One region of the Embleya scabrispora genome, then DNA from elsewhere that is predicted to be linked to it. Evidence: riboswitches for the same ligand, from Rfam matches in the RefSeq annotation. Region 1 holds a riboswitch; the other holds the start of a gene.
The links. Region 1 has a riboswitch for glycine ahead of gcvT (glycine cleavage system aminomethyltransferase GcvT). Riboswitches for the same ligand answer to the same signal wherever they lie in the genome.
Positions count from the first base shown of each region.

Region 2: linked by a shared signal. The riboswitch ahead of gcvP (aminomethyl-transferring glycine dehydrogenase) and the one ahead of gcvT (glycine cleavage system aminomethyltransferase GcvT) in region 1 are both predicted to bind glycine.

Region 1 is NZ_MWQN01000001.1:2,055,450-2,060,194, forward strand. Features, by position in the region: gene B4N89_RS08925 (enhanced serine sensitivity protein SseB C-terminal domain-containing protein) at 1-140, opposite strand, end outside; gene B4N89_RS08930 (enhanced serine sensitivity protein SseB) at 199-915, opposite strand; gene B4N89_RS08935 (AAA family ATPase) at 946-1,677, opposite strand; glycine riboswitch at 1,842-1,935, shown strand; glycine riboswitch at 1,936-2,052, shown strand; gene gcvT (glycine cleavage system aminomethyltransferase GcvT) at 2,326-3,426, shown strand; gene gcvH (glycine cleavage system protein GcvH) at 3,511-3,885, shown strand; gene glyA (serine hydroxymethyltransferase) at 3,882-4,745, shown strand, end outside.
Region 2 is NZ_MWQN01000001.1:6,531,758-6,536,502, forward strand. Features, by position in the region: gene B4N89_RS28720 (SanA/YdcF family protein) at 1-543, shown strand, start outside; gene B4N89_RS28725 (DNA polymerase IV) at 629-2,035, shown strand; glycine riboswitch at 2,107-2,203, shown strand; gene gcvP (aminomethyl-transferring glycine dehydrogenase) at 2,403-4,745, shown strand, end outside.

The sequences.
Region 1 (4,745 bases):
TACTGCGCGTCCGGGCTGCCGGGTTGCCCCTGCCACAACAACATCCACACGGGCGCGCCGACGAGCGCTTGGAGCAACCGCTCGTAGGCGTCGTAGCGCCCGGGGGCCACCTGGCTCAACGCCTGCTCGACCTGGTTCACGACGTCCTCCCCGAACCCCATGTTCTTCGACACCGATGCCGGTCGCGGCCGGACGGGCTCAGCGCTGGTCGGCCCGCAGATAGAACGGCTCGGTCCGCTCCAGCATCCAGTCCCCCACAGGATCCTGCGCCACGTCCAAAAGCACCACGTTGACCGGCCACGGGCACGCGGCGCGGCCGAGCGCGCGCTCCAGGGCGCCGACCGCGGCCAGCCGGTCCTCCTCCTGCCAGCGGTCCAGTTCGACGCCGACGAACAGGACCGGGGGATCGGACTCGACCTCGCCCAGACCGCGCCGGGCGCTGAGCACCACGGGGACGTGGATGAACTCGGCGGCGGCCGCGATCAAGAAGTCCATCGGCTCCCGGTCGGGCTCGTACAGCCGCACCCGTGCGCCGCGCCGGCCGGCTCCGGGCAGCCGGGCCAGCTCCAGCACACCCGGCGGCGGGATCGGGATGCCCGCCTCGCCGCCCGGATTGACCACGATGCCGATGTGCGGCGGCAGCCCTCGGGCGAACTCGCGCATCGGCGCCACGGTGCCCGCCATCGGCCCCGCGAGCCGGCGGAACTCCTCCTCCGAGGAGAACACCGGCACATACGGCCGACCGTCGATCTCGGCGGTGGGCAGGGTCAGTTCGGTGTCGGCGGCGCTGCCCCCCTCGGGCAGCGGCACCCACACGTCCGCCTCGGCGAGGGCCTCGAACAGGGCCTCGGCCCGGGACGGGTCGCGCATCGCCGCGACGAGCGCGCTCTCCACGGGATTGGCCGGGAACGGCATGGTGGTGCTCCTCTTGGTGTCCGGCGCAGTTTACGACTTGTCCGCATCCCGCCGTCGGGACTGTCCGGGCAGGGGGTCTGCGAAAACGATCCGGCGCAGTTGCCGCGCGGCCTGGCGGTCGAGCAGTACACACGACGTGAAGCCGCCCGGGGCGGAGGCGAGGGCGGGTCCGGCGTCCAACCACGGGGCGAGCCGGGCGAGCAGCGCGCGCCATTCTTGGTGGTGTCGGGCGAACACCGCGGTGGACACCCCGCGCCCGCGCGCGCGTTGGCCGGAAAGCGCCTGATGGGCGGTGACGTCCAGGAGCAGTGCGTGTGCCGGGATGCCGCGCCGCCGGGCCGCGCGCACCAGTACCCGGCGCAGGATCGGATTGCGGCCGCTGTCGTGCACCACCACCGCACCGGGGCCGCGCAGCGCCCGGGCCACCTCGCCGTAGTGCGACAGCCGCACCAGCGGGCGGTAGGCCCGGTACGGCAGCCGGCCCGCCCGGACCGCCCAGCGGGTCCGGACGAGATCGGCGTCCAGGACGGCGACGGCGGGCCCGGGGGCGACCACCCGGGCCAGGAGTGTGCTCTTGCCCGCGCCCGGCAGGCCGGTCACCACGAGCACGCACGAGGCCGGATAGGACAGCACGTCCACCCGCCGGACCCCGTCCCGCTCCCCCGTCCGATTCCGCTCCTCCCGCAGGTCGTGCACGGACCGGGGGATCAACATGCCGCCCACCGCGGCGCCGGTATGCGCCCCCGCCGAATCCGTCTCCACGAATCCTCCCCTGATGTCCCGAACCCACGTGCCCTGCGCATGGTGTCGCACCGAGGGCGCGAGCGGGCGCCGGCGCTCCCCCGGGCCGGGCGGGCGGCTCCCCGGCCCCGGCGGGGGATTGACGACACGCGCTAGCATGCCGGGCACAACCTCATAACGGCCGTCGACCCCACGCGGAAGAGTCCTCGCCATCGAGCGGGGCGCCGAAGGAGCAACTCCTCCCCGGAATCTCTCAGGCACCGATACCGCATGGGTCAGGCACTTCTGGAAAGCAGGCGCACCGTCGGTGCGGCTCACCCACGGTGCAAATCCCGGTCCGACGCGGCAGCGGCGGACGGGATGAAGCTCTCAGGTTCCGATGACAGAAGGGGAGGGCACCCCACTTTTCGACCGACTTTGGCCGAAAAGGGCTGAACGCCATGGCAGGGAGCCCCCTTTGTCCTCGAATTCGTTCTCGTCCTCGTTCCGGTTCCGGTTTCTGTTCCGGGACGCGTTCTCGTTCCCGTCCTCGTTCCGGTACGGGCCGCAGCACCCGTCACCGTTCGTCGCGTCCCGGGCTCGCGCCCGGGTCCGCGCCGTCCGGCATGCCCCGGACCGGCCCGCGCCCGCCGGGGGCTCCCGCCGGCGTCCCTTCGAAGGAGTCTTCGCATGACCACCGACCGCCGGACCCCGCTCGACGCCGTGCACGACGCGCTCGGGGCCACGATGACCGACTTCGCCGGGTGGCGGATGCCGCTGCGGTACGGGAGCGAGCGGGACGAGCACACCGCCGTGCGCACCACGGCCGGCCTGTTCGACCTCACCCACATGGGCGAGATCGAGGTCACCGGCCCGGAGGCCGCCCGCGCGCTCGACCACGCCCTGGTCGGTTTCGTCTCGAAGATCGGGATCGACCGCGCCCGGTACACGATGATCTGCACCGAGGAGGGCGGCATCGTCGACGACCTGATCGTGTACCGGCTCGGCGAGGAGCACTTCGTGGTGGTGGCCAACGCGTCCAACGCCGACGTGGTGGCGGGCAGCCTGAAGTACCGCTCGACCGACTTCGACGCGACGGTGCGCGACGCGTCCGAGGAGTACACGCTGCTGGCCGTGCAGGGGCCCGCGTCGACCGCGATCGTCGGCTCGCTGACCGACGCCGACCTGCCCGCGCTCAAGTACTACGCGATCCTGCGCACCGAGGTCGCGGGTGTACCCGTGCTGCTCGCCCGCACCGGCTACACCGGCGAGGACGGCTTCGAGTTGTTCGCCGCGCCCGACGACGCGGTCGCGCTGTGGGACGCGCTGCTGGCCGCGGGCAAGCCGCACGGCCTGGTGCCGGCCGGGCTGTCCTGCCGGGACACGCTGCGCCTGGAGGCCGGCATGCCGCTGTACGGCCACGAGCTGACCCGGGACACCACGCCGTACGAGGCCAATCTGGGCCGGGTGGTCCGGCTGGACAAGCCCGAGGACTTCGTCGGCCGCGAGGCGCTGGCCGCGGCGGAGGCGGACGTGCGCCGCACGCTGGTCGGGCTGACCTCGCCGGGCAAGCGGGTCCCGCGCGCGGGCTACCCGGTGGTGGACGCGGACAGCGGCGAGCGGGTCGGCGAGGTCACCTCCGGCGCGCCGTCGCCGACGCTCGGCATGCCGATCGCGATGGCCTACGTGGCGTCGGAGCGGGCCGAACCGGGCACCCGGCTGGCGGTGGACATCCGCGGAAAGGCCGAGCCGGTCGACGTGGTGGCGTTGCCGTTCTACAAGCGCGGCTGAACCGAAGCCCTCCCTGTATCACCGGAAAACGTCCCAAATCATCCTGATGGACGGACTTACCTCATTCGAATGGAGAATGGACCCGTGCACGCACCCCAGCACCTGCGCTACAGCAAGGAACACGAGTGGCTCGACGAGGCGGCCTCCCCCGCCGTCGTCGGCATCACCGCGCACGCGGCCGAGGCGCTCGGCGACGTGGTGTTCGTCGAGCTCCCCGAGGTCGGCCGGGCGGTCGTCGCCGGCGAGCCGTGCGGCGAGCTGGAGTCCACGAAGTCGGTCAGCGACATGTACGCGCCGGTCTCCGGCGAGGTCGTCGAGATCAACGACGCCGTCGTCGAGGACCCGGCCCTGGTGAACTCCGACCCCTTCGGGGCGGGCTGGCTGTTCAAGGTGCGCATCGACGGCGAGGCCGAGGGCCTGCTGTCGGCCGACGAATACGCCGCGTTCTGCGGCGAATGATCGAGATCGACCCGATCGAGGAGCTGACAACCGTGACGATCCTGGACCGTCCCCTGGGCGAGGTGGACCCGCAGGTCGCCGCCGCCGTCGCCGACGAGCTGCACCGCCAGCAGAACACCCTGGAGATGATCGCCTCCGAGAACTTCGCCCCCGTGGCGGTCCTCGAGGCGCAGGGTTCCGTGCTCACCAACAAGTACGCCGAGGGCTACCCCGGCCGGCGCTACTACGGCGGCTGCGAACACGTCGACGTGGTCGAGCAGCTCGCCATCGACCGGGTCAAGGAGCTGTTCGGCGCCGAGGCCGCCAACGTGCAGCCGCACTCGGGCGCCTCTGCCAACGCCGCCGCGATGTTCGCGCTGCTCTCCCCCGGCGACACGATCCTCGGCCTGGACCTGGCCCACGGCGGCCACCTCACCCACGGCATGCGGATCAACTTCTCCGGCAAGCTCTACAACGTGGTCGCCTACCACGTCGACGAGAAGACCCACCGCGTCGACATGGAGGAGGTCGAGCGGCTCGCCAAGGAGCACCGGCCGAAGCTGATCATCGCCGGCTGGTCGGCCTACCCCCGGCAGCTCGACTTCCCCGAGTTCCGCCGGATCGCCGACGAGGTCGGCGCGTTCCTGATGGTCGACATGGCGCACTTCGCCGGTCTGGTCGCCGCAGGCCTGCACCCCAGCCCCGTGCCGTACGCCGACGTGGTCACCACCACGACGCACAAGACCCTGGGCGGCCCGCGCGGCGGCGTGATCCTGTCCAAGGCGGAATACGCCAAGAAGATCAACTCGGCGGTCTTCCCGGGCCAGCAGGGCGGCCCCCTGGAGCACGTGATCGCGGGCAAGGCGGTGGCGTTCAAGGTC
Region 2 (4,745 bases), 4.5 Mb from region 1:
GTGCAGCGGGTGCCCGCGCGCGACGTCACGATGGTGCTCGGCGCGGGTGTGCGGGGGGATCGGCCGTCGGAACTGCTGGCCCGCCGACTCGACGTGGCGCTGCGGCTGTACCGCTCCGGCAAGACCCGGGTGATCCTGGTCAGCGGCGACGGCGGCGGCAACCGCCACGACGAGACCAAGGTGATGCGTCGCTACCTCGTCGAGCGCGGCGTCCCGGACAAACGTGTCGTGAGCGACGACTCGGGATTCTCCACCTGGGAGTCCTGCGCCCGGGCGAAGCGGATCTTCGGCGTCGAGCGGATGATCGTGGTCACGCAGAGCTTCCATCTGCGCCGTGCGCTGGCGTTGTGCAAGGCCGCCGGCATCGATGCCTACGGTGTTCCGGACCGATCCCTGACATGGGGCCACATCGGGCCCACCGTGTACGGAACCGGTCGCGAGGTGCTCGCCGCGATCAAGGCGACCGGAACGATCGTGTTCAAGCCGGACCCCCGCGTGACCGCCCGCCCCAGCGACGCGATCCGGCGCGCCCTGGCGGACTGACCGCCGGCCGCCCGGCCGCCCGAGACGGCGCGCCCGAACGAGCGTTCACCGGGCATGTCGGACCGATGCGTCAGAATTGCGCGGTGTGAGACAGGCGCCGGGCATCCTCCACCTCGACATGGACGCGTTCTACGCGTCGGTCGAGCAGGTCGCCAAGCCCAGCCTGGCCGGCAAGGCGGTGATCGTGGGCGGCATCGGGGCCCGAGGTGTGGTGGCCACCGCCTCCTACGAGGCCAGGGTCTTCGGCGTCCGCTCCGCGATGTCCATCGGCGAGGCCCGTCGGCGCTGCCCCAACGCCGCCTTCCTCAGCCCCCGCTTCGGCCTCTACCGGCAGGTCAGCGACACCGTGATGGAGCTGCTGCACCGGTTGTCCCCACTGGTCGAACCGCTCAGCCTGGACGAGGCGTTCATCGACCTGGACGCGGGCCCGCACGGCGGCGCCCTGGACACCGCCCGGGTCACCGAGATCGCCGTGCGCCTGCGCGCCGACATACACGCCGCCACCGGCCTGACCTGCTCGGTCGGCGCGGCCACCTCGAAGCTGCTGGCCAAGATCGCCTCCGAGGCGGACAAGCCCGACGGGTTGTGCGTGGTGGTGCCCGGCACCGAGCGGGCGATGCTCGATCCGCTTCCGGTGCGCGCGCTGCCCGGGGTCGGACCGGCCACCGGTGACGTGCTGCGCCGGGCCGGCCTGGACACCGTCGCCGAACTGGCCGCGGTGGACGAGAGCGAACTGGTCCGCCTGCTGGGCCAGGCGCACGGACACGGCCTGTACGTACTGGCCGCGGGCCTGGACGCGCGCCCGGTGGTGGCCGACCGCGACGCCAAGTCGGTGTCGGTCGAGGACACCTTCGCCACCGACCTGGTCGACCGCGAGCGGATCACCCGGGAACTGGACCGCCTCTCGATCCGCTGCGTGGAGCGGCTGCGCGCGGCCGGCCGCTCCGGTCGCACCATCGTGTTGAAGCTGCGCCGCTACGACTTCAGCACGCTCACCCGCTCGGAGACGCTGCGCGGCCCCACCGACGACCCGGGCGTGGTGCGCGAGACGATCCGCCGGTTGGCCGCCCAGGTGGACGTCACCGGCGGGGTGCGGCTGCTCGGGGTGGGCGTCAGCGGCCTGGCCGACTTCGCCCAGCAGGACCTGTTCGGCGCCGCCGACGCGCCGGCACAGGAGCCGGCGGAGGACGACGACGCGGAGCCGACGGGGGAGGAGCCCGCCGAGGCCGGCCCCGGGCGGGTCTCCTGGTCCCCCGGGCAGGACGTGGTCCACGAGGACTTCGGCCCCGGCTGGGTCCAGGGCAGCGGCGTCGGGCGCGTCACGGTGCGCTTCGAGGTCCCGGGCGGAAAACCCGGCCGGGTGCGCACCTTCGCCCTCGCCGACCCGGCGCTGCGACCGGGGGAGCCGCTGCCCCTGCCGGGCACGGGCGGCGACCGGGGCGACCGGCCGGCCGGTCCCGGCGACCTCGGTCCGCCGGACCCGCCGACCTGACAACCCCCGCACCTCCGGCCTGGCGTCCCGTCCGTACCCGATGCCACGCTGATACCGTTGAAGCCGCCCATTACGTTCGCGCGGGAGAGTCCTCGTGTCGTCCGCACGAGGCGCCGAAGGAGCAACTCCTCCCCGGAATCTCTCAGGCACCCGTACCGCGTGGTCGTGGGCACTCTGGAAAGCAGGATCCGCACGTGGCTCGCCGAGTCGGGTCGGATCCTCGCCGACGGTGCAAATCGCGTTCGTGGGACCGGCCCCGCCGGTGTTCCGGGCGGGGTGAAGCTCTCAGGTACCGATGACAGAGGGGGAGGCCGGTGGGCGCGCGACCCGCGTGTCCGTCCAGGAGCGATCCAGGAGGCCTTTCGCGATGACACCGCGCACCCCTGCCCCGACGCGTGCTCACGCCGTACTCCCCTCCGGCCCCGGCTCGTTGACCGGCCTGGAGGCCGCGTCGCCGTTCACCGGCCGGCACATCGGTCCGGACACCGACGAACAGGCGAAGATGCTCGCCGCCATCGGCTACGGGTCCCTGGACGAGCTGACCGACGCGGCGGTGCCGGCCGCGATCCGCGCGCTCGCGGGCTTCGAGTTGCCGGCCGCGCGCACCGAGGCCGAGGTGCTGGCCGAACTGCGCGAGCTGGCCTCCCGCAACACCGTGCTGACCTCGATGATCGGGCTCGGCTACCACGGCACCTTCACCCCGCCGGTGATCACCCGCAACGTGCTGGAGAACCCGGCCTGGTACACCGCCTACACGCCCTACCAGCCGGAGATCTCCCAGGGCCGGCTGGAGGCGCTGCTCAACTTCCAGACCGTGGTCACCGACCTGACCGGCCTGGACGTGGCCGGCGCCTCGCTGCTGGACGAGTCCACCGCCGCCGCCGAGGCGATGACGCTGGCCCGCCGGGCCGGGCGGGCCAAGAGCGACGTGTTCGTCGTGGACACGGCCACGCTGCCGCAGACCGTCGCCGTGGTGCGCACGCGCGCGCGGGCGCTGGGCATCGAGGTCGTGGTCGCCGACACCGCCGACGGACTGCCCGAAGGCGGCTGCTTCGGGGTACTGCTCCAATACCCGGGCACCGACGGTCTGGTCCGCGACCTGACCCCGGTGATCGAGGCCGCGCACGCGCAGGGCGCCCTGGTGGCGGTCGCCGCCGACCTGCTCGCGCTCACCGTGCTGCGCGCGCCCGGCGCGATGGGCGCCGACATCGCGGTCGGCACCACCCAGCGGTTCGGGGTGCCGATGGCCTTCGGCGGCCCGCACGCGGGCTACCTGGCGGTCCGCGAGAAGCTCACCCGCAGCATGCCGGGCCGTCTGGTGGGGGTGTCGGTGGACGCCGACGGCGCGCCCGCGTACCGGCTCGCGCTGCAGACGCGCGAGCAGCACATCCGCCGGGAGAAGGCGACCAGCAACATCTGCACCGCACAGGTGCTGCTCGCGGTGATGGCCGGGATGTACGCCGTCTACCACGGGCCGGACGGGCTCGCCTCGATCGCGCGCCGCACGCACCGCTACGCGGCCGTGCTGGCGGGCGGGCTGCGGGCCGGCGGCGTCGAGGTGGTGCACGGCGACTTCTTCGACACGGTCACCGCCCGGGTGCCGGGCCGGGCCGAGCAGGTGCTCGCGGCGGCCCGCGCGGCCGGCGTCAACCTGCGGCCGGTGGACGCGGACCACGTGGCGATCACGTGTGACGAGACCACGCTGCGGGCGCACGTCGAGGCGGTCTGGGGCGCGTTCGGGGTGAGCGGCGACGTGGCCGCGCTCGACGCGGAGACCGCCGACACGCTGCCCTCGGGGCTGCTGCGCGACACCGAGTTCCTGACCCACCCGGTCTTCCACACGCACCGCTCCGAGACCGACATGCTGCGCTACCTGCGTCGGCTCGCGGACAAGGACTACGCGCTCGACCGGGGCATGATCCCGCTCGGCTCGTGCACGATGAAGCTCAACGCCACGGTCGAGATGGAGCCGATCACCTGGCCGGAGTTCGCGAACATGCACCCCTTCGCGCCGGTCGACCAGGCGGCGGGCTACCTGGAGTTGATCGACGGGCTGGCCGACTCGCTGGCCCGGATCACCGGCTACGCCAAGGTCTCGCTCCAGCCCAACGCCGGCTCCCAGGGCGAACTCGCCGGGCTGCTCGCGGTCCGCGCGTACCACCACGCCAACGGCGACACCGCGCGCGACGTGTGCCTGATCCCCTCCTCCGCGCACGGCACCAACGCGGCCAGCGCGGTGATGGCGGGGATGCGCGTGGTGGTGGTCAAGACCGGTGCGAACGGCGACGTGGACCTGGCCGACCTGCACGCGAAGATCGAGCAGTACCGGGACACCCTCGCGGTGCTGATGGTGACCTACCCGTCCACGCACGGCGTGTTCGAGGAGGGCATCGAGCAGGTGTGCGCGGCGATCCACGAGGCCGGCGGCCAGGTGTACGTGGACGGCGCGAACCTGAACGCGCTGGTCGGACTGGCCCAGCCCGGCGGCGCCATCGGCGCCGACGTGTCGCACCTGAACCTGCACAAGACCTTCTGCATCCCGCACGGCGGCGGCGGCCCGGGCGTCGGCCCGGTCGCGGTGCGCGCGCACCTGGCGCCGTACCTGCCCAACCACCCGCTCCAGCCCACCGCGGGCCCGGAGACGGGCGTGGGACCGATCTCGGCGGCCCCGTGGGGCTCCGCGGCGATCCTGCCGATCCCGTGGACCTAC